Regions from separate parts of the Shewanella sp. SP1S2-4 genome, predicted to be linked through region 2. Evidence: predicted binding sites of a transcription regulator. Region 2 holds the regulator's gene; each other region holds the start of a gene.
The links. Region 2 encodes sigma-54, which starts transcription at its own class of promoters, with help from an activator protein. Its sites were predicted from a motif close to GTTGGCACGNNNNTNGNNT; they were not measured.
Positions count from the first base shown of each region.

Region 1 (7,506 bases), on a different contig from region 2:
GTTGAAAATGGGGTCGCCACACTGCGCTCAACAATCGCGCCATTGGGTATACGGCCAACTGTTGGGGTATTTTGAATGACCTTTGAACCATCTAAACCATCTGCACTAAAACCACTCACCACTAAGCTGCCTTGGGCTATGGCATACACATTACCGTCAACACCTTTCAAAAAGGTTTGTAGCAAGGTGCCACCGCGTAAACTTTTGGCTTCGCCTAAGCTAGATACGGTCACGTCAAGATCTTGACCCGGTTTTATAAAGGCTGGCATATCGGCGTGTACGGCAACCACAGCAACGTTTTTAATCTTTGGTTTGACGTTGTCAGGAAGATTAATGCCGAAATTTTTGAGCATAGTCATAAAGGTTTGCTCGGTATAACTGGTTTTTTCACCCGTTCCCGGCAAACCAACCACTAAGCCATAACCGATCAACTGGTTACTGCGTACGCCCTGCACATTGGCAATATCTTTAATTCGTTCAGCCTGACTAGGTAGGGAAAACACTAGCACGGCAACGGCTAACACCAGTTTATATTTCATGATACGACTCCTTAGAAGGGCCACCAGTCGCTCATAAAGAACTGGCTTAACCAGCCCACTTTTTGAGCATCTGCGAAAGTACCTGTGCCACTGTATTGAATACGAGCATTTGCCATCCGCGTTGAATCGATAGTGTTATCGGGTTTAATGTCCTGCGAGCGAACCAAACCTGTGACGCGAATAAACTCATCACCGTTATTGATTGAGATCCATTTTTCGCCGCGGATCACTAAGCTGCCGTTATTCAGCACTTGCATCACGTTTGCTGAGATGCTGCCATCTAAACTATTGCTCTGATCCGCATCCGATTCACGCTTAGTGTTCATGCTATCTTTATAACGTAAATCAATTGGCACTCCGCCAATGGACACATTACTACCACCAGCAAAAATGGGATCTAAGCTCATGTCAGAGCCTTTTTTGATCTGATTACCTGCACTCTTCTTAGCTTGAGTCGACTCTTTCAAAACGATAGTGATAATGTCGCCAACTTTGTGAGCACGTATATCCGAATACAAACTAGATGCTTGACTGTCTTGATAAATAGAGCCAGTCGCGGCAATTTTTGTCGGCGGAGCCTCTGGGTAGACCGGCGCATAAAAGGGATCATCCGCAAGGGGTTTCTTTTGCGTCGAGCTACAGGCTGCAAGCAATAACGCGACGGCCAACACAAGATATCTAGCCATGATGTTTGCCTCTATAAATTCTGAGTCACATAAGACAGCATTTGATCTACCGCTGAAATCACTTTGGAGTTCATCTCGTAAATGCGCTGACTTTCGATAAGGTTCACCAGTTCTTCGGTCACGTTAACGTTAGAGGTTTCTAAGGCGCCTTGGCGAATCGCTCCCATGCCATCTAACGAAGCGGTACCTTGAATGGGCGTGCCGCTCGCACCGGTTTCCGTATATAAGTTTTGTCCCATAGGATCCAGACCCGATGGATTAATAAAATCCGTCATAGTCAACTGACCCACAACTTGGTTCTCTGCTGTACCTGGGGTTTTCACTGAAACTTCACCCTCAGCGGAAACGGTAATACTAGTCGCATTGTCAGGAATCGTAATCGCGGGTTGCAGCAAGTAGCCAGAACCTGGCGTCACAATCTGGCCCGTATCGTCTAAGGTAAACTGACCATTTCGAGTATAGGCCGCAGTACCATCGGGTAGCTGGATTTCAAAAAAGCCGGGGCCTTCAATCATCAGATCCAATGAGTTATCCGTAGTCAGCATGTTGCCTTGGGTAAACATTTTCTGCGTGGCGACGACTTTGGTACCCGCACCTATGTTTAACCCATTAGGTAACTTAGTGTTAGAAGCGCTGACACCGCCCGCTTGGTTAACTGTTTGGTAAAGCAAATCTTCAAATACTGCGCGACTTTTCTTGTAGCCCACAGTGCTAGCGTTCGCCACGTTGTTCGAGATCACCGCAATGTCAGTTTGCTGTGCGTCTAAGCCAGTTTTACTAATCCATAACGCCGGATGCATAATCTATCTCCTAACTAATACGCATTAATGAAGATGAAGCGCGATCATTCTCTTCCGCGGTTTTCATCATCTTGACTTGCAATTCAAACTGACGCTGAAGGTCAATCAAAGACACCATTTCATCGACAGGGTTAACGTTACTGCCTTCCACTGCGCCACTTTCAACTGCGACGAAAGGATCAGCTGGTGCTGGTTCTCCTGACATTTGTCGAAATAATCCATCTTCACCACGCATCATCTGCGCATTACCGGGATTAACGAGTTTCAAGCGACCAACTTCTTCCACCACTTCAGCGGTAGCGCCCTGAGGTCGAACAGAAATAATGCCATCCTGAGAAATTGAAACCTTCTCAATAGGGAGCGGCAACACTATGGGGCCCGCATCTCCCATAACAGGATTTCCCCTGTCATTGTGTAGTAAACCCGTAGAGTCGAAACTTAAACTGCCTGAACGGGTATAGGCTTCACTGCCATCTTTCGCCTGAACGGCAAACCAGCCATCGCCTTTAATGGCAACATCGAGATCTCGTCCAGTGGTTTTTATGGGACCAGAGCGAAAATTTGCTGACGGAGATTCTGTCATCGCAAACACCCTGGAAGGCAACCCTTCACCGAAGGCTTGCATTGAGCGAGCTTGTGCCATATCGGATTTAAAACCGTCGGTATTAGCATTGGCTAAGTTGTTCGCACGGAGCGCCAGCTCATTCATATTTTGCTTGGCGCCACTCATGGCGACATAAAGGAATTTGTCCACAGACTGCTCCGTCAAATTTTCTACATGACAATAGCAAAGCAAGCATCGTGCCAATAAAGTTGACGTTTAATTTACTGATAGAATTGAAGAATAAGGAAATGAAGTGAATTGATAGCAGGATTAAGGCTAAGTGTTGCCACTGGCGGCAACACTTAGTCAAACAATGTAATGATTAGCGGATTTGTAATACGGTTTGTTGCAGTGTGTTGTTCACTTCAAGGGTACGAGAGTTCGCTTGGAAGTTACGCTGCGCCGAAATCAAATCGACCAGTTCAGTGGTCAAATCGATATTCGATTGCTCTAACGCCGATGAACTGATGCTACCAAAAGTACCACTGTTTGCCTCACCAGCAAGAGCAGGGCCAGAATTCAAACTGGCTTTCCACGACGTATTACCCACTTGTGTTAAACCTTGTTCGTTAGCAAATCGAACCAAGGCAACCCGTGCTAAAGGCACAGTTGAACCGTTCGAGTAACTTGCAGTAATTAAACCATCAGCACCAATTTCAACGTTAGTTAAACGACCAACCGTCGTACCGTCTTGTGTTAACTCTGTTGCCGCAAAAGGAGCAGCATATTGCGTTGGTGCATTAAACTTAATTGTTAAGTCTTGAGTTCCATCCGCTCCAGCACCTAAAACGCCTGCACCACCCACACCTAAAGTCTCAGTCTTAACGACCGCTGGATCACTACCGGTATAGACACCAACAGAATTGAACTTAAGTACAGAGCCCTTCCAACCGCCGGTTGTTTGCGCTGTACCGGTTGAGTCAGGGTTACCATCGCCCGTAGTATCCGTTTGATAAGTACCAGCAGCACCAGCTAGATCGACTTGTTTACCATCAATAGCGTAATAAGCCACCCAATTGCTCTCTCCATTATAAGAGGCATCATTAGGCTTAACAAAATAGGTTGTCATGATATGTGGCTCACCGAGTGAGTCATACATTGTCATTGAAGTAACATTATTGTACGTCTTAGGGTCTAAAGGATCGAATGCAGCAGGGTCAAGGGTACTTTCCTTAGCATTTAGATTCATTTGTAAACTGACATTTTCAGTTTTTACTGGGCTACCTGCAGTATCAGGGATCTGCACTGGTTTCGCTGTAGTCAAACTTACCGATGTCGAATTACCATCTTTATCCACAGGGAATGTCTGCAAAAAATTACCAGCAGAATCAACCATGTAGTTATTTGAATCGACTTTAAATGCCCCTGCTCGAGTAAATGAATGGTCAAGACTGCCTATTTCAGAAGCAGTGACAAAAAAACCACCACCTTTAATTGCCATATCGAGTGAATTACTTGTCAACTGTAAGCTGCCTTGATGGAATTGCTGGGCCACTTGACTCGTTGCAACACCACCACCGACAGCAGTTTTAGAATTTGAAAAGATAGAATTAGCGTAAACATCCGCAAATTCAGCACGCGACTCTTTAAAGCCAATGGTATTCGCATTCGCAATGTTGTTCGCCGTGGTGTTTAAATCTTTCTGTGCGGCAGAAATGCCACTCAATGCAATGTTAAACGACATAATTCACCTCTACTTTTGACTCTATTCAATTGCGGACAACTAACGCCCAATTCGGATTCTAAAAAATTATCTTGTATAAATTTAAGTTTCAGACACAGCTAACACATCGGTTAACTTGATCCCCATACCGCCTCTCAAGTTGAGAATGGCGCCAGTACTGGCCGTACCAAGAGAGACACTGGTCACATGGGCATAAGTTGAAACAGGCAGTTCTTGGGATTTTCCATCCACTAACCCACTCGCCTTAATCGTATAGTTGCCTGCGGTCACAGGTTTTCCATCTTTATCTAAACCATCCCAGTTCACATCGACGTTACCACCGTCACTGCCATCGACTTTAAAGGTGGTCACAACTTGGCCCTTCTCATCTTCAACACGCACAGTAATCTCTGGAATTTTATTAGGGGTACTGACCACACCTTTCATCGTTGGGCTTTCAGCTGAAATATTGCCAGTATCAGTTGGGATCAACACCTTGCGACCAACGAGTCCCGATGCCTGCAGTGCTTGGCTCGACGTCATAACACTGTTTAAATTAACGATTTCATCATTTAACTTACTGATACCATCAACTGTCGAAAATGATGCCATCTGCGCAATCATTTGGTCGTTGTCGACGGGCTTAAAAGGGTCCTGCATCGATAACTGTTGGCTTAATAACGAGAAAAAGTCATCTTGAGTTAACTGTTGGCTTTTCGCTTCCGGTACTATCGAATCTTTTGGCAGACGTATGCCATCAAGAAACGGATTACCCGTTGAACTGGTTGATGAGTTGGTCGTCACAGCATTTGACTGACTCTTATTTTGAGCCGTCTGCGTCGATGCTTGGTTAATTTGATTAATGAGGCTCACAGCTTACCTCCTAAGTAACACATGTTATTTACCCATCCCAAGTGTTTGTTGCAGCATAGACTTAGCTGCTTCAGCGACCTGAACATTCATTTGATATGAGCGCGAAGCAGAAATCATATCTGCCATTTCTTCCATGACATTAACATTCGGTTTATAAATAAAGCCGTCCGCATCCGCCATCGGATGATCGGGCGAGTATTCTTTTAGTAGTGGTTTATCACTTTCAACAATGCCTTTTACCGCCACACCTTGAGAGGCTTGTTGCTGACTTTGCGCTTTGGCCATTTCAGCTTCGAAAATAGGATGACGGGAACGATAGGTCTTATCTACGCTACTCGAGACGGAATCAGCGTTAGCTATGTTACTCGCAGTGGTGTTCAACCTGACCGATTGAGCCGACATTCCTGAGCCAGCAACATCAAATATGCTAAATAAACTCATGATTAATCCCCTCTCAGCGCTTTCTTCATGCCACTAAACTTACTGTCTAAAAAACCAAGCGACATTTGATATTCAAGGGCATTTTGCATAAATGCCGATTGTTCCTGTTGGATATCAACAGTATTACCATCACCAGTATCGGGTTGATTTGGCACGCGGAACTTAACAAATTGACCAGTCAACTCAGCAAGACCAAAATGCTTGTCTGTCTCTTGCATTTCAAGACTATTACGCTGCTGTTGTTGGCCACGGGCGGCCTGCATTGCCGCAGAAAAATCTACATCACGGGCTTTATAATGTGGCGTATCGGCGTTAGCGATATTGCTCGAAATGACTTCAGCTCGCTGCGCTCTAATACCGAGAGTGTACTGATGCACACCCAGTGCATTATCAAAATTGATCGCCATAAAATTGCCTCCTCGTGTTACTCACGGAAATAAAGCAATTCATGTGCCAACATAGGAGAATAATGAGAATAACAATAGGGATGAGCAAGTGATGGGTAAAAAATTACCGACAAATGTCGGTAATTTTCTTTAAAGCAGCAGACTTAAGTCTTTTTCTGGTAATAAATCCCAGGGTTACAACGGACCATGTCAAACTCATCCGTTAAACCAGCAATAGATTCTGATGCACCGAGAAATAAAATCCCTTTTGGATTAAGAGCGGCAGCGAATTGCCGCAAAATTTTTGCCTTTGCCTCAGGCGCAAAATAAATCAGCACATTGCGGCAAAAAATAATGTCGAACTTACCAAGTAAGCTATAACTTTCAAGCAGATTATGTGCCCTAAAGTTCACCAAACGCTTAACATTATCCTTTAACTTCATATTGCCTGAAGGCAAAGCATCAAAAAACTGACGCTTACGCTCCTCGGATAAACCGCGCGCTAATGCCAAGCTATCGTACTCAGCATTTTTGCAACGTTCCAACATGGAAGGCGACAAATCCGTGGCTTGAATTGACGCACTACCCGCAAGCGCACCAGGCTTCTTCTGTTGATACTCAAGAATCGTCATCGCCAATGAATAGGGTTCTTGCCCGGACGAACACGCTGCCGACCAAATCTTAAGTGGACGACCTAAACGACTGTACTCAGGTAACAAAACGTTATGCAATAACTCAAATGGATAACGATCACGGAACCAAAGGGTTTCATTGGTCGTCATAGCATCGATCACTTCAGCCCGAAGCGCACGTTCCGTAGGCTTCATCGAATGCTTAACCACATCGGATAAGGATGGCAGGTTATATTTCCCCATCAGAGGAGCAAGACGACTGCGCACCAGATATTGCTTATTTTCACCCAGTACGATGCCGCTGTGTTGCTCTAAGAACAACCTAAATTGATTATATTCAGCTTCAGCGAGTGATTTATTTGGCACATTCACATCCTAAATCCTATAGCAAGCACCAAAATCAGTGCGAAACCATCATGTTATAAAGTCGAGATTATAGCGTAAAGCGTATCTAGGTACTAACTACTGCACTTACAAACTTACAAACTTAAGTGTTTATTCACGGCAGCAGCCAGTTCGTCGGGATTAAACTTAGCGATAAAGTCATTGGCCCCCACTTTTTGAACCATTGCCTGATTGAATACACCACTTAACGATGTGTGCAGTACCACTTTAATATGCTTGAGCTTAGGATCATCTCGGATCTCAGCGGTCAGGGTATAACCATCCATTTCAGGCATCTCAATGTCTGAGATAATGAGAGGGATTTCATCGGCAACATTGTCCATTTCTTTGGCGATTTCTTTAAGCTTATCTAATGCTTCTCGACCATCTTTTGCGGTATCAATTTGTAAGTTCAATGACTCGAGTGAACGAATAATTTGCTTACGCGCCACGGCAGAATCATCGATAACCATAATATGGTAATGCTGGGTTCTGTCG
Region 1 covers NZ_JAUOET010000004.1:43,025-50,530, forward strand. Annotated here, with positions in the region: gene Q4Q52_RS06235 (flagellar basal body P-ring protein FlgI) at 1-539, opposite strand, end outside; gene flgH (flagellar basal body L-ring protein FlgH) at 551-1,225, opposite strand; gene flgG (flagellar basal-body rod protein FlgG) at 1,237-2,025, opposite strand; gene flgF (flagellar basal-body rod protein FlgF) at 2,036-2,779, opposite strand; gene flgE (flagellar hook protein FlgE) at 2,952-4,313, opposite strand; gene flgD (flagellar hook assembly protein FlgD) at 4,395-5,165, opposite strand; gene flgC (flagellar basal body rod protein FlgC) at 5,190-5,606, opposite strand; gene flgB (flagellar basal body rod protein FlgB) at 5,609-6,013, opposite strand; gene Q4Q52_RS06275 (protein-glutamate O-methyltransferase CheR) at 6,157-6,996, opposite strand; gene Q4Q52_RS06280 (chemotaxis protein CheV) at 7,104-7,506, opposite strand, start outside.
Region 1: flgF (flagellar basal-body rod protein FlgF) is a predicted target of sigma-54. The motif match lies at 2,816-2,834, and genes of this name have one in related genera.

Region 2 (7,506 bases):
AGATTGTATTAACGCCGACGGGTCAATAGACATTAAGTATTCTAGTTTTACAAAAGTCGCCTGAGGGCGACTTTTTTGTTTCTGTGATAGGTATATTTAGCGGTAAGTGCCCCGCAGATTTTAGCTAGACAATTTGTCCTCTCTAACCTGTGTTTTGGGTGATCTGCACCACAATCACATCACAGCGGTTTGCCTTGGGATGAGTTCAGCTTGATCCCTTTACCGATTTCACGTTCTGTATGGGGATAAGTCACCAGAATGACTTTTAGCGCCCAGAGGAGAATATGACTATGACAAGCAAACACGTGTTAGTCGCCTTGAGTTTAAGCCCTGTCATCACGGTGGCTGCTGTACAAGGAATGCCGATGAAAGCCGAAGTGACCACAGGAGCGGCGCCGATAGAACTGCGCGCCGCAGGCAGTTTAAAGACTGCGATGAAGGATATTATTGCCGCTTATCAAGCCGAGTCGCAAACGAGTGTTGCGGCACAATATGCGCCATCAGGTTTATTGTTAAAACGCATTCAAGAGGGTGAAAAAGTCGATATTTTTGCCTCGGCAAATATGAAACATCCGCAGGCGTTAGTGGATGCGGGTCAGGGGAAAGCGGTGCAAATGTTTGCCCGTAATCAACTCTGCGCGGTTGCCCAGGATAATGTTCAGGTGACGAGCGCAACGCTACTCGATACCTTGTTAGATCCTAAGGTCAAAGTTGGCACCTCAACCCCGAAAGCTGATCCGGCGGGTGATTATGCCTGGGCCGTTTTTGCTAAGGCCGAAGCGGTAAAACCCAATGCGAAAGCCGCGTTAGAGATCAAGGCATTGCAACTGACTGGCGGCCCTGAGAGTGCTAAACCACCTAAAGATCGCAATCCTTATGGCTGGGTGATGGAAAACAAACAAGCAGATATCTTTTTAACCTATTGCACTAATGCTGTGCTGGCTAAAAAAGAAGTGCCGAGTCTACAAATCATCGACTTACCGCAGGAACTCGCCGTGGGGGCTGACTATGGTTTATTGGTTTTGCAGGGCGCCAATGCTGCCGCAACGCCGTTAGCTGAGTTTATTCTATCGGCAAAAGGCCAAGTTATACTGAGCAGTTATGGCTTTCAACCACCGGCAAAATAGCCTTTTCTAGTTTTTCAGCGAGATAAAAAAACGGCACCCTTTCGATGCCGTTTTGGTTATAAACTCAAACTGTTAAAGCGTTAAAGCGTTAAAGCGTTAAAGCGTTAAAGCATTAGTGCATCAGATAGAGCGTCGCTAATCCGAGGAAGGCGAACAGACCAACCACGTCAGTGACTGTGGTGAGCACCATGCCGCCAGCGAGGGCGGGATCGATTTTAAGGCGTTTTAAAATCAATGGAATACTCGCACCTGCAAGGCCAGCCACTGTCATGTTGATCAGCATGGCACTGCCAATTAATCCCGCCAGTGCCATATCATCCTTCCACAGCAACACGGCAACAAAGACTAAAATCGACCACATTAAGCCATTGAGAAAGCCAATCGATAATTCTTTACCGATAAGCCAACGGGCGTTGCTTTGGCCGATATGGCCTAAGGCAATACCGCGGATCACGAGCGCTAAGGTTTGATTACCAGCCACACCGCCCATGCTAGGGACAATTGTCATCAAGATAGCGATAGTGGCAAATTGCTCGATAGTGCCTTCAAACATATTGCTGACAGAGGAGGCGAGCAGTGCAGCGAACAAGTTAATCGTGAGCCAGAGTGAGCGACGTAGGGTACTTTTTAGCACTGGGCCAAAAGTATCCTCGTCATCGTCCATCCCCGCCATCCCCATCATGGAATGCTCGGCGTCTTCGCGGATAACATCGACCACGTCATCGATTGTTATTCGTCCTAGCAGCTTGCCATCGCTGTCAACGACGGGAGCTGATACCCAGTCATTGCGTTCGAATTTCTGCGCCACTTCACTGTCGGACATGCTCACAGGAATACTTTGGATATCGGGGTCCATGATGTTGCGAATTGTGGTGCTTGGCGCGCAAGTCAGTAGATCTGCCAGCCTGACACCGCCGAGCACTTTGTCCTGTTTATCGACCACATATAAGGTATCTGTGGTGTCTGGCAGGTTGCCCCTTTGGCGAAGATAGCGCAGCACCACATCGATATTCACATCGGGTCTTAGAGTAACGGTATCTGTGTTCATCAAGCTGCCGGCGGTCTCATCGGGATAGGATAAGGCCTGTTCTACCCGCTGGCGGTTTTGTTCTGTCATCGACTGCAACACTTGCTTGTAAACGGCATCGGGAAGGCTACGCAGGATATAGGCGAGATCGTCGGTGTCCATGCTCGCCGTCGCTTTTGCGACTCGCTCAGGACTCATGCTGCGGATCAGCGGATCTTTGAGTTCTTCGCTTAACTCGTCGAGTATGTCGCCTATTTGTTCCTGATCGATAAGCTGCCACAGCACTTGTCTGGCGCTGGGTGGTGAGGATTCTAAGATCAGCGCGATATCTGAGGCGGCCATTTTTTGCAGCATGTTACGCACGTGCACAAACATGCCACTGCTAAGCGCTTGGTTTAACTGGTCGAGACTATGTCCGGTGTGATCGTTTTCTGAATTATCTACGGGCATTTGTCCTCCATAGTTGTCCGCCACTGTGCGGCAAATTGGTTCGAGAGTGCGCTGCTTGGCGCAGGGCTAGACTTAGCGGTGACTTCGCGATAGTTATGCTTCAGTCACAGATAGAGAGCTCTGGCATAGATCATGCGTTTTACGCATAGATTAAGGCGGCTAAGACTAAGGTGAGTCAGCGGTAATGCTCGCTAGTGTAATCGCCTATGGTTCGTGCCGTCGAGCGACAAATATGTCGCCAAGCTTTTGAAACGAGATGTGAACTGCACAAATAAGCAGTGCTAAGTGTGATGTGTACTGATCTGAGTGCCTGTGTGGAACACTGAGTATGAAATGAAACTAACAGGCTTCGTCAAACTTAGCGTCGATTAAGGCACAAATGGCATCCAGAGCGGGCTCTGCATCTGGGCCTTCGGCGATAAGCTTAATGGTTTTACCCATGCCAGTTTCAAGCATCAGTAAGCCGAGCACGCTGGCGGCGGATGCCTGTTTATCGCCTTGTATCAAGGTGATGCTTGCATCAAACTCGGATGCCAGTACCACGAGCTTTGTGGCGGCACGGGCATGTAATCCCAGTTTGTTACAGATGGTGATCTGACGTTCAAGCTTTGGCATTATTCAGCTCTCGATGGCGGGCATAAACCTTATGTTTACCGTTACTAAAGCGTTTAGCCAATTGCTCAGCGACGTAAACCGATCTGTGTTGCCCACCCGTGCAGCCAATGGCCACAGTCAAATAACTGCGATTGTTGCGTTCGAGATGCGGCAGCCAAGTTTCCAGCAAATTCTCGATTTGCCAGATGAACTTATTGACCAGTGGTTGGCGATTTAAGAACTCAGCTACGGGCTCATCTAAGCCAGTCAATGGACGCAGCGCCAGTTCCCAGTGTGGGTTAGGCAGGAAGCGCACATCAAACATAAAGTCGGCTTCGGTGGGCATACCGTGCTTAAAGCCAAAGGACTCAAAGTTGATCACTAATTCTTTATCGACACTGCCGAGCAGAATTTGTCTCACTTGATCGCTTAAATCATAGATATTCAGGTTCGACGTATCTATGTAGTGATCGACCAGTTTTGACATAGGCTCGAGCAGTTTCCCTTCCAGTTTTATTGCTTCTTGCAAAGAGACTTGGCTCTTCGACAAAGGGTGCAAACGGCGGGTTTCGCTGTAACGCTTGAGCAGAATTTTATCGCTGGAATTGAGGAAGAAGCTGGTTAACTCAGTATCAGGAGGCAGGCTCGCGAGTTGCTTCACTAAGACTTTATCCTGCTCAGGCATGTTACGCACGTCGACACTGATGGCGACGAGATCGTTACTGCCTTTGAGTTGCTCAAGCAAAGTGCCGATTAAGGGCAAGGGAAGGTTATCGACACAATAATAGCCGAGATCTTCGAGTACCCTTAGGGCGACAGATTTGCCTGAGCCTGAGCGGCCCGACACTATGACCAGTTTCATCCAGTGATTACCTGATAGAGTTCCGTTTCATCATGCGTCTTGCGTAATTGCTTTAATATTTGCTTGTCGCTCAGCTTTTCGGCCATGCAAGACAAGGTACTTAAGTGCTGCTGACATTGGTCTGCAGGCACCAGTAGTGCAAATAAAATATCAACAGGTTGCTTATCGATAGCATCGAATGCTATCGGCTCTTCACACTTAATGAGTATGGCAATGGGCTGATCTATATCGGCTAGTCGACCATGTGGAATGGCGATGCCGTTACCTATACCTGTGCTCCCCATCTTTTCGCGCGCCACTAGGCTTTCGAATATCTCTTGAGATGAGAGGGTCGGGTACTGGGCAGCGACTAAGTCGCTGATGAGTTCCAGTACCTTTTTCTTGCTGCCCGGAGTGGCGCAGGTAGTGCACTCCGGCCGCAGTATGGTACAAAGTTCCATTATTAGTGTTTTGTTAACTTCTCTTTGTGTTTAATAACCTGACGATCAAGCTTGTCAATCAGGGCGTCTATAGCGGCATACATGTCAGCATGCTCTGAAGTAGCAAAAACTTCACCACCGATAAGATTTATTCTCGCTTCGGCAATCTGTTGCATTTTCTCGACATTGAGCACAACGTGCACATTATTGATCTGTTCGAAATGGCGTTCAAGTTTTGAAAACTTTTCTTCTACATATGCGCGTAACGATTCGGTAATTTCGACATGGTGTCCACTCAGGTTTATTTGCATAGAAACGTCCTCCGATATCCACTGTAGGTTATAAACTTTTACGCTGATTAGAAGGCGGAATGAGCATAGCCTCTCGGTACTTCGCAATGGTTCTGCGGGCTACGTTGATCCCTTGTTCTGCCAGAAGTTGTGCCATCTTACTGTCGCTCAATGGTTTTTTCTGGTTTTCCGCTGCAACCAGTTTCTTAATGAAGGCTCTGATTGCTGTGGATGAGCACTCCCCACCATCGTCAGTACCGACGTGGCTAGAGAAGAAGTATTTTAGTTCAAAAAGTCCCTTAGGGGTATGCATGTATTTCTGTGTCGTCACCCGTGAGATGGTCGACTCATGCATTTCTACCGCTTCGGCAATATCGTTAAGCACCATAGGTTTCATGGCTTCTTCACCGTATTCAAAGAAACCTTGCTGATATTGGACGATACAGTTCGCCACCTTCAACAAGGTATCATTACGGCTCTCTAAACTCTTGATAAACCATTTAGCCTCTTGCAGATGGCCACGAATAAATTGGCTATCGGCTTGGCTTTTAGTGCTGCGCGCCATCGAGGCATAATGTTGGTTTACATTGATTTTTGGCATGCAGTCAGGATTCAGCTCAACCACCCAGCGGCCATTTTTCTTCGACACTGACACATCTGGGATGACGTATTCGTCATCGTTGGGCGTAATCAATAAACCTGGGCGGGGATTGAGGGTTTGGATAAGCGCTATGCCGTCTCTTAACTCATCCTCTTTTAATTTAGTCTTACGCATCAACAATCTAAAATCGCGGGCGGCGATCAGATCTAAATGATCTTTGATCAGCATGCGGGCGTTTTCTAGGTTGGGCGTGTCAGCGGCGAAATGCGACAGTTGGATCAACAGGCACTCGCTTAAATCGCGGGCGGCAACACCAATGGGATCAAAGTGTTGAATGCGCTTGAGTACGGCTTCGACTTCGTCAAGCTCAACCTCAGGATTGCCCATAGCTTCGAGAATTTCTTCAGTGCTTTGGGTGAGATAGCCCTGATCGTCAATGGCATCAATAATGGCGGTGGCAATGGCTAAATCGGTTTCAGAAAACGGCGTGAGGTTTTTTTGCCATTCTAAGTGCTCATACAAGCCTTCACTGGTCTCACCTTGGAAGGGCATATCATCTTCACGACTGCCACCGGGGCCAGAATTGGGGGAGGCGGTGAACACTTCATCCCAGGTGGTGTCCATGGGGAGTTCGTCGGGCATGGATTCTTTGGTTAAGGACTCTGCCGTGTCTATGGTGGAGCTGTCTTTCTCTGGCGGCAGAGTGCTCGATTCACTGAAATCCGTATCGGATAGCGTTTGGTTTACAGGGGCTTTAGTGGCGTCGAATTGATCCTCTTCCAGCTCGAGAAGGGGATTAGAATCTAAGGCTTGCTGGATCTCTTGCTGCAGTTCTAATGACGACAGTTGCAACAGACGTATGGCCTGTTGTAATTGTGGCGTCATGGTTAACTGTTGACCCAGTTTGAGCTGGAGTGACGCTTTCATGTTACCGCTGATCCCTACGTTATTATTGTTGGATGAGGTCGCTTGTTATCATCTTGAGTGGAGTCCAATGGTGGCATAAATTACCTGCATTGGCTCCGCTTGATTAACTATAGCCTGAATTGTTCACCTAAGTACACAGCCCTAACTTGCTGATTGTCTAAGATCTCTGCGGGTGTCCCCTCGGCAATCAAGTTTCCGTGACTCACGATATAGGCATGTTCACACACATCTAATGTCTCACGGACATTGTGGTCTGTGATCAACACGCCAAGGCCACGACTTTTGAGCTGTTCGATAATCTTTTTAATGTCGATAACCGAAATCGGATCGACACCAGCAAAGGGTTCATCGAGCAAAATGAACTTAGGATTTGCTGCTAACGCCCGCGCAATTTCGACACGGCGACGTTCACCGCCCGACAATGACATGCCTTGGCTGTCACGGATGTGGGTAATGTGGAACTCTTCGAGCAGATGCTCTAGCTCTTCTTCCCTTTGCTCTTTTTTTAATTCTTTACGCGTTTGCAGCACGGCCATGATGTTGTCATGGACGGTCAGTTTACGGAAGATACTGGCTTCCTGCGGCAAGTAACCTATACCTTTGCGGGCACGCAGGTGCATAGGATCTGCGGTTAAATCATCATCGTCGATAAAGATGTGGCCTTTATCGCTTTTAACCAGACCGACGACCATGTAAAAGGTGGTAGTTTTACCCGCGCCGTTCGGGCCGAGTAGGCCAACGACCTGACCGGTTTTTACCGTCAGACTGACGTCTTTAACCACTTGGCGACTCTTGTAACTCTTCGCCAGATTTTGTGCTCTTAGGGTGATTTGGGTCATTTAGAGTCCTGCTTTTTCACAGGTTTATCTGCTGGCGCGTCTGGTTTGGCATCATCTTGATAGCTTTCAGGCTGAATAATAGTGATCACGCGATCGTCACCACTACCTGTGCTCTCAGCAATCAATTTTTGCTGGATGATGTTATAGCGGATCACATTACCCGTCACTTGGCTACCCGCTTGATCTAACGAAGCTTGGCCTTTCAGTGTTAGGGTACGGCTTGCCATATCGTAACGAATTTCTTTCGCGCTCGCCGAGGCTGGACGACCATCGTCTAACACTTGGCTGTAAGTTGCTGGGTTACCAGTGGCCACTAAAATTTTGCTATTTTCACCTTCGGCAGAAAATGCACGCAGTTCATTTGCTTGGA
Region 2 covers NZ_JAUOET010000013.1:2,204-9,709, forward strand. Annotated here, with positions in the region: gene Q4Q52_RS12945 (OmpA family protein) at 1-29, shown strand, start outside; gene Q4Q52_RS12950 (hypothetical protein) at 180-305, opposite strand; gene Q4Q52_RS12955 (molybdate ABC transporter substrate-binding protein) at 291-1,127, shown strand; gene mgtE (magnesium transporter) at 1,240-2,604, opposite strand; gene Q4Q52_RS12965 (HPr family phosphocarrier protein) at 2,944-3,219, opposite strand; gene rapZ (RNase adapter RapZ) at 3,206-4,060, opposite strand; gene ptsN (PTS IIA-like nitrogen regulatory protein PtsN) at 4,057-4,500, opposite strand; gene hpf (ribosome hibernation promoting factor) at 4,503-4,790, opposite strand; gene Q4Q52_RS12985 (RNA polymerase factor sigma-54) at 4,819-6,297, opposite strand; gene lptB (LPS export ABC transporter ATP-binding protein) at 6,405-7,136, opposite strand; gene lptA (lipopolysaccharide transport periplasmic protein LptA) at 7,133-7,506, opposite strand, start outside.

Region 3 (7,506 bases), on a different contig from region 2:
GTCTCGCAACAAGTTCTTGATGATACGCCTCATTGTCGAAAAATCGTCAACAATGAGAATCTTCATATTCTTGTCCAAGGTTTCCTCCGGTGAGCTGACATTCTGTGCTCGATTAATAATTATACTTATGTCCAGTGCTTGAGTTTAGCTTTCAATCGCAACATTGCCTGACTTAATATCTGGCTAACACGCGATTCACTGACCTCAAGAATGGCGCCAATCTCTTTTAAATTCAATGCTTCATCGTAGTACAGGGATAACACTAATGCATCTCTTTCAGGCAATAATTTAATTGCCTCAACCAGCGCAGAATGAAATTGGTTCTCAGCTAATGCTTCAAATGAGTCATCATCGGACCGATCACTCACTGTAAGTATATCCTGAGATACGCCTAAGTCTTCTATCCCTATGATTTTTCCGACAGAAACATCGTTAAGAATATGATGGTACTCATCGAGCGTCATATCAAGTTTTTCTGCAATTTCTGTGTCGCGTGCATCACGGCCCAGTTCTTGCTCTAACTCATCAATAGCATGTGCAACCTTGCGGTTATTACGATGAACGGAACGAGGCACCCAATCACCACGGCGAATTTCATCTAACATCGCCCCTCGTATACGTATGCCGGCGAAGGTTTCAAATTTCGCACCCTTGCCACCATCAAACTTGGATGATGCTTCTAATAAACCCATCATCCCAGCTTGGAGTAAATCATCTAGCTGCACTGAGGCAGGTAATCTGGCGAGTAAATGATGCGCAATTCTTTTAACCAACGGAGCATACTGTTCAACGATCGACGATTTATTGTCTAAACAAGTATACGCAGCGGCTTTATTCACTCGTTTTTTCCTCTTGAAAATCTGGTCGTTGCACTAAACGCTCAACGAAAAACTCCAAATGCCCACCAGGTTGCTGCGGTACAGGCCAGCTCAGAATTTTATTTGCCAATCCTTGATACGCAATCGCCGCTGGTGATTTAGGATAAGCTTCAACTACCAGTTTTTGCTTACGAACTGATTTACGTAAGTTTTCGTCAAATGGAATAGTTGCAACTAATTCAAGGGCGACATCTAAAAATCTGTCGGTCACTTTACTGAGTTTAGCAAATAATTCCATACCTTCGCGTAAACTACGCACCATATTGGCAACTATTTTAAAACGGAACACGCCATGCTCACGGCTGAGGATTTTTATCAGGGCGTAGGCATCAGTTATCGATGTGGGTTCATCACAAACAACGACCAGCACATCCTGCGATGCACGTGAGAAACTGAGCACCATATCTGAAATCCCAGCAGCAGTATCTACGACTAGAATATCAAACTGAGTCCGCATCTCACTGAAAGCGCGAATTAACCCTGCATGCTGCGCTGGGCTTAATTCCACCATCCCTTGCGTCCCTGAAGTGGCTGGCACTATGCCAATTCCCTTAGGGCCGCGAACGATAATATCGTCAAGCTCTGCATCACCAGAGAGAACATGGGAGAGGTTACGCTCGGCACGAATACCCAGCATGACATCGACGTTTGCTAAGCCAAGGTCAGCATCAAGTACCAAGACACGCTTGCCTTTTTCGGCTAATGCCACAGCTGTATTAATGGAAACGCTGGTTTTGCCAACGCCACCTTTACCACCTGTGACCGCGATTACTTTCACTTTTTCGTTATAGGGTTGATTCATCATACGTAAACCACTTGCTTGATCCAGGGTCATAAATCTACTCAAATGCACAGGCCATATTATCTGACCACGCTGTGTCTTGTAATGATTGTTGTTCTGTACTATCTAACGCTGCGAGTGCCTGTTGGGCTAAATCTAAGGTATCCGCAACTTTCATATCTTCAGGAACTCTTTGCCCATCAGTAACATAACTTAATGGTAATCCGTTTTGGATCAACACACTTAATGCCCCTGCTAACGACACAGATTCATCGAGTTTTGTAAGAACGACACCAGATAGGGGAATGCGTTTAAAATGATTGACTGCATCTTGCAATACACGGCGCTGTCCTGTCGCAGACAGTACCAGATAACTGCGGATAGGTATCCTGCTATTTGCAGTTAAATTATCAAGTTGCTGGTAAAGACGCATATCTCGCTGTCCCATGCCAGCCGTATCTATCAATACTAGCTTGCGATTTCTAAACTGATAAAGAATTTGCTCTAATTCATTCAGATCATGAGCTTGCTTTACAGGGCAGCCCATTATTTTGCCATAGGTTGCTAATTGCTCATAGGCTCCGATGCGATAATGGTCTGTCGTTATCAAAGCAACATGCTCTGCACCATGATGAGCTGCAAAACGGGCCGCAAGTTTAGCTAATGACGTGGTTTTGCCGACACCGGTTGGGCCAACTAAGGCCACCACACCGCCCTGCTTAACAATGTCATCACCTTGATTATCAAGCAAGTTAGCGAGACTTTGAGGTAAAGCTCTGACTAATTCTGCAGGCGTATAATGTTGGCTCAGCGCCGCTAATTTATTGGCAACCGCTGGGGAAAATTCTGCCTCAAGTAACTTGGCTTCGAGCATAGCTCCGACAGGGTCGATACGTTTTTTATGTTCTGTCATCAAAGAGGACACTTGATGTGTTAACAAATTACGCAATGAAGCTAGCTCATCACGCATTGCCTCAATATCGGCATTTTGTTTCTGTGATGTTTGTGGCTTCTTATCAAAAGCAGCAGGCGCTTCGCGACGCTCTACTTTGGCAGTAGCCGGCGCTTGTAAGCCCTTAGCCCATGCAGGTAAATCTGCATCAACTTGCTGATGCGACATCTGTTGATTCAAACGACTTTGCTGCTTCTCTAACAAGGCTTGTAATGAGTCAGCAGGTGCCGCAGGCTTTGCACGGGTTTCTACTCGTATAGGCTGCTTAGCCCCTAGGGATACGAGGTCGTCACTCACGTCCATAAAGGTTGGCGCTGGCGCAGTAGCTGCGGTTTTTGCTTTAGGCTCATCATAGTCAACGGCAGCGACAATTTCGATGCCACCATTCACTTTCTTATTTGACATAATGACGGCATCTGAGCCGAGTGTTTCTTTCACTTGGGCCAGTGCGGCGCGCATGTCTTTGGCAAAAAATCGTTTAATCTTCACTTATGCGTCCTCTACTGGCCGACTGCAGATACGATACGTATTTGCTTCTCATCAGGTATTTCTTGATACGAAATGACTCTGAGATTAGGAATAGTATGTTTAACAAAGCGTGACAGCGTCGCGCGTAACATACCTGACGTCAACAATATGGCGGGTTGTCCGACCATTTCTTGCTTCTGAGCCGCATCGGCAAGGGACTGCTGCATGCGTTCTGCAAGACCGGGTTCAATATTTGGACCATCACCACCAGTTGCTTGCATTGATTGATGCAACATCTGTTCCAACTCTGGCGCCAATGTAATGACGGGGATTTCTAACTCTGGACCAGAGATCTCTTGGACTATCATACGTTTCAATGCGATACGTACTGCAGCGGTCAAAACTTCAGTGTCATTACTCTTAGTGCCGTATTCTAACAAAGTTTGCACTATTGTACGCAAGTCTCTGACTGAAACCCCTTCATTTAACAGGTTCTGCATCACTTTTACGACATGCCCGAGTGGCATGACATCAGGAATAAAGCCATCCACCAGTTTAGGCGAGTGTTTCGCAAGCATATCCATCAGTTGTTGCACTTCTTCGTAACCTAACAACTTTGCAGCATTATTGGTCAGCAATTGGCTAATATGGGTTGCTACAACCGTAGCGGCATCAACAACCGTATACCCTAATGTTTGGGCATGCTCACGTAATTCAGGGGCAATCCATACCGCTTCAAGACCAAAAGCTGGGTCACGCGTTTCAATACCATCGAGCTTGCCATAGACTTGGCCAGGGTTAATCGCCAATTCGCAGTCGTGTCGAATATCCGCCTCACCAACAACTACGCCCATTAATGAAATGCGATAGGCATTAGGCGACAAATCTAAATTATCGCGAATATGCACTGCTGGCACTAAGAAGCCCAGTTCTTGGGATAACTTTTTACGTACGCCTTTGATACGGCTTAATAACTCGCCACCTTGACCTTTATCGACCAGCGGAATTAAACGATATCCCACCTCAAGCCCAATAGTATCAACATGATGCACATCATCCCAGCCCAACTCTTTAGGCTCCTTATCTTGCCTCTCTACAGGGCCAGACTTAACTTGCTCTAGGGCTTTAATGCGTTTTGATTCATTACGCTTATAGACAAAATAAGCGGCACCTGCCGTCATAAAAGCAAAACTTAAGAACGCCATATGCGGCATGCCAGGAACGATTCCCATGACAAATAGGACTCCAGCAGCGATACCCAATGACTTATGACTGTCAAACATCTGACTCATCATCATTTGGCCCATATCACCGGATTCATTTTGACGGGTCACCATCAATGCTGCTGCGATTGACAATAATAACCCAGGGATCTGCGCCACTAGACCATCACCGATAGTCAGCAAGGTATAAATTTCAACCGCTTCAGAAAAACTTAAGCCATGCTGAACAATACCTATGATGAAACCACCTAAGATGTTGATCACTAGAATCATGATACCCGCAACGGCATCACCTTTTACAAATTTTGAAGCACCGTCCATCGCACCATAGAAATCCGCTTCACGGGTCACTTCTGCTCGACGTAATCTTGCTTGTTCTTGATTCAAAGTACCGGCATTTAGGTCGGCATCAATTGCCATTTGCTTACCAGGCATAGCATCTAAGGTAAAGCGGGCACTCACTTCAGCAATACGACCAGCACCTTTAGTCACTACCGCAAAGTTGATAATAATCAAAATGATAAAGACAACCAAGCCAACGGCATAGTTACCGCCAATCACCACGGAACCGAAGGCTTCAATCACCTTACCTGCTGCATCGCCACCATTATGGCCCTCGAGTAATACCACACGAGTTGAAGCAACGTTCAGTGCAAGGCGAAGTAATGTCGCCACAAGTAATACCGTTGGAAAGGCGGCAAAATCTAACGGCCTATCGGTATAAATTGCGACTAACAATACGATGAGCGCTAAGGCTATGTTGAATGAGAAAAGTATGTCTAATAAGAATGGAGGAATAGGTAAAACAATCATGGCCAATGCAGCAAGCACAACCATAGGCGTACCAATGCCTTTGAGTGAGCTCAGCCGCATTTGTTTTACTTGACCAAGAGTCGCTTTAACATCCATTCGCTATAACCTAAATTTTGACGTGTAAGAAGCGAAAAGCAAAAAACACGCCAACAAAATCAACCTGACTAATTAAGGAGAATTATACCTATGACTCATTGATATAAAGAAGAAATAATATTGGAACATTCATATAAAGTGACATCATCTTGTGTATCACTCACAAGTGTCAGATGCTGCAAACTTAATATTTCAATTCATCAGGAATGGGCTGATTAAGCGGAACTGGAATAGGTTTACGACCGCGTCCTTTCTGATATTGGCGTAACTGGAATACATAGGCCAAAATCTGTGCCACAGCAGTAAACAATCCTTCGGGGATTTGTTGATCCAACTTAGTCGTATGGTATATTGCTCTCGCAAGCGGCGGTGCAGATACAATGGCTACATCATGGGCGCGGGCAATCTCACGAATTTTAAATGCGACGTCATCAACGCCTTTAGCGATGACAAAGGGTGCAGCGGAGCGTTTTACATCGTATTTAATCGCTACTGCAAAATGCTCAGGGTTAACAACGATGACATCGGCATTGGGTACTTCAGCCATCATTCTGCGCTGAGCCAACTCATGCTGCATCTGCCTTACTCGCGATTTCACTTCAGGCTTCCCTTCAGTGTCTTTATATTCATCCTTTACTTCTTGTTTGGTCATCTTAAGTTGCTTGTTGTGATTCCAAATTTGGAACGGCACGTCGATGACGACAATCAATAAAATAGAGGAACACAACAGGATAAACATCCACACAAGTAAATCTAATGCGTGGTAAATATTACCAGGAAGATGATCACTAGATAGCAACATAATATCATTGAAGTAAAAGCTCAGTAATAAATACGCAGAAAATGCCACCACAGAAAACTTGGCAATCCCCTTCGTCAGCTCAACTAACGCCTGCACACCGAACATGCGCTTCAAACCTGCGACTGGGCTCATTTTACTGGCCTTAGGCATCATGGCTTGGGTAGAGAAATTCATCCCGCCAAGGGATATATTGCCAATGAAAGCGACAACCACAATTAACAGCATAATTTTTGCCATGGGCCAGGCGATTTCGCTCGCGACAACGCCCCATACATTAAACATTTCTTCAGTATCAAAAATTTGCGCCCTGTCCATGGTGAAAACAGTCTCAAATACCCGAGTTAAACTTGTGGCTAGACTTGGACCTAACATATAAAAGCCACATGCAGCGGAAATTAATACCGCTGCTGTACCGAGTTCTTTCGAACGCGCAATTTGTCCTTTTTCCCGCGCCTGTTCGAGACGTCTCCCAGTGGGTTCCTCACTGCGTTCACCGCTTGACTCTTCAGCCATGGGCTGCTCCTAATACCGTCATATCAAACCATCGGCGTTACATTGAAGCGCTAACATATCGCAAAGCAGCACTTGAGCCGCAGTCCACACTTCATCAAAATGGGCCATAACAGGTGTTAAGGTTAACCAGAGAATAAACAATCCGCCAATCATAGTGATCGGAAAACCAATAGAGAAAATATTTAATTGCGGCGCGGCGCGGGTCATCACACCGAAGGACAAGTTCACTAATAACAAGGCAATAATCGCGGATATCGACATAGTTAATGCCGCACCAAACATATACGAGCCCCAATCTGCTAAAGCACGGTAGCTAGTGAGGGTTAATCCTTGATTAGAAATGGGTAGGGTCTCAAAACTCGCCACCAACATACGGATCATCAATAGATGTCCATCGACGGCTAAGAAGATTAATGTCGCCAATAATAGAAAAAAGTTACCAATAACGGGTGTTTGCTGACCCGAACCAGGATCAACCATAGAAGCAAACCCGAGACTGGTTTGCATACCAATAATCTGGCCGGTTAATACGAAAACTTGCATCACCATTTGAGTCACAAACCCCATGGCAACACCAATAATGATTTGCTGCGCAGTAATAAATACTGCACTGAGTGAAAATAGATCGGCATTTTGAACAGGAGGAAGGACTGGTGCTATCGCAAAGGTAATCGCCATGGCTAATAGTAAGCGCACACGAGTTGGAGTGGTTGCGGCCCCAAATACCACCATCACCATTAACATGCTAGCAACCCGAAACAGTGGCCACATATAAGCGGCAATGGTCTGCATTAACGTATCGAGCAGCAGCTCCATTGGATTAGCCTATTACTTGCGGGATGCGATTAACCATCTCGACAAAAAAGTCCATTAGGGTTTCAACTAACCAATGTCCCATGAACATCAAACCGAAAAGTGTCACTAACAATCGCGGTAGAAAACTTAAAGTTTGCTCGTTAATCGAAGTCGCGGCTTGAAAC
Region 3 covers NZ_JAUOET010000004.1:9,667-17,172, forward strand. Annotated here, with positions in the region: gene cheY (chemotaxis response regulator CheY) at 1-78, opposite strand, end outside; gene Q4Q52_RS06080 (RNA polymerase sigma factor FliA) at 126-839, opposite strand; gene Q4Q52_RS06085 (MinD/ParA family protein) at 832-1,713, opposite strand; gene flhF (flagellar biosynthesis protein FlhF) at 1,718-3,100, opposite strand; gene flhA (flagellar biosynthesis protein FlhA) at 3,112-5,211, opposite strand; gene flhB (flagellar biosynthesis protein FlhB) at 5,396-6,526, opposite strand; gene fliR (flagellar biosynthetic protein FliR) at 6,545-7,342, opposite strand; gene fliQ (flagellar biosynthesis protein FliQ) at 7,347-7,506, opposite strand, start outside.
Region 3: flhA (flagellar biosynthesis protein FlhA) is a predicted target of sigma-54. The motif match lies at 5,248-5,266, and genes of this name have one in related genera.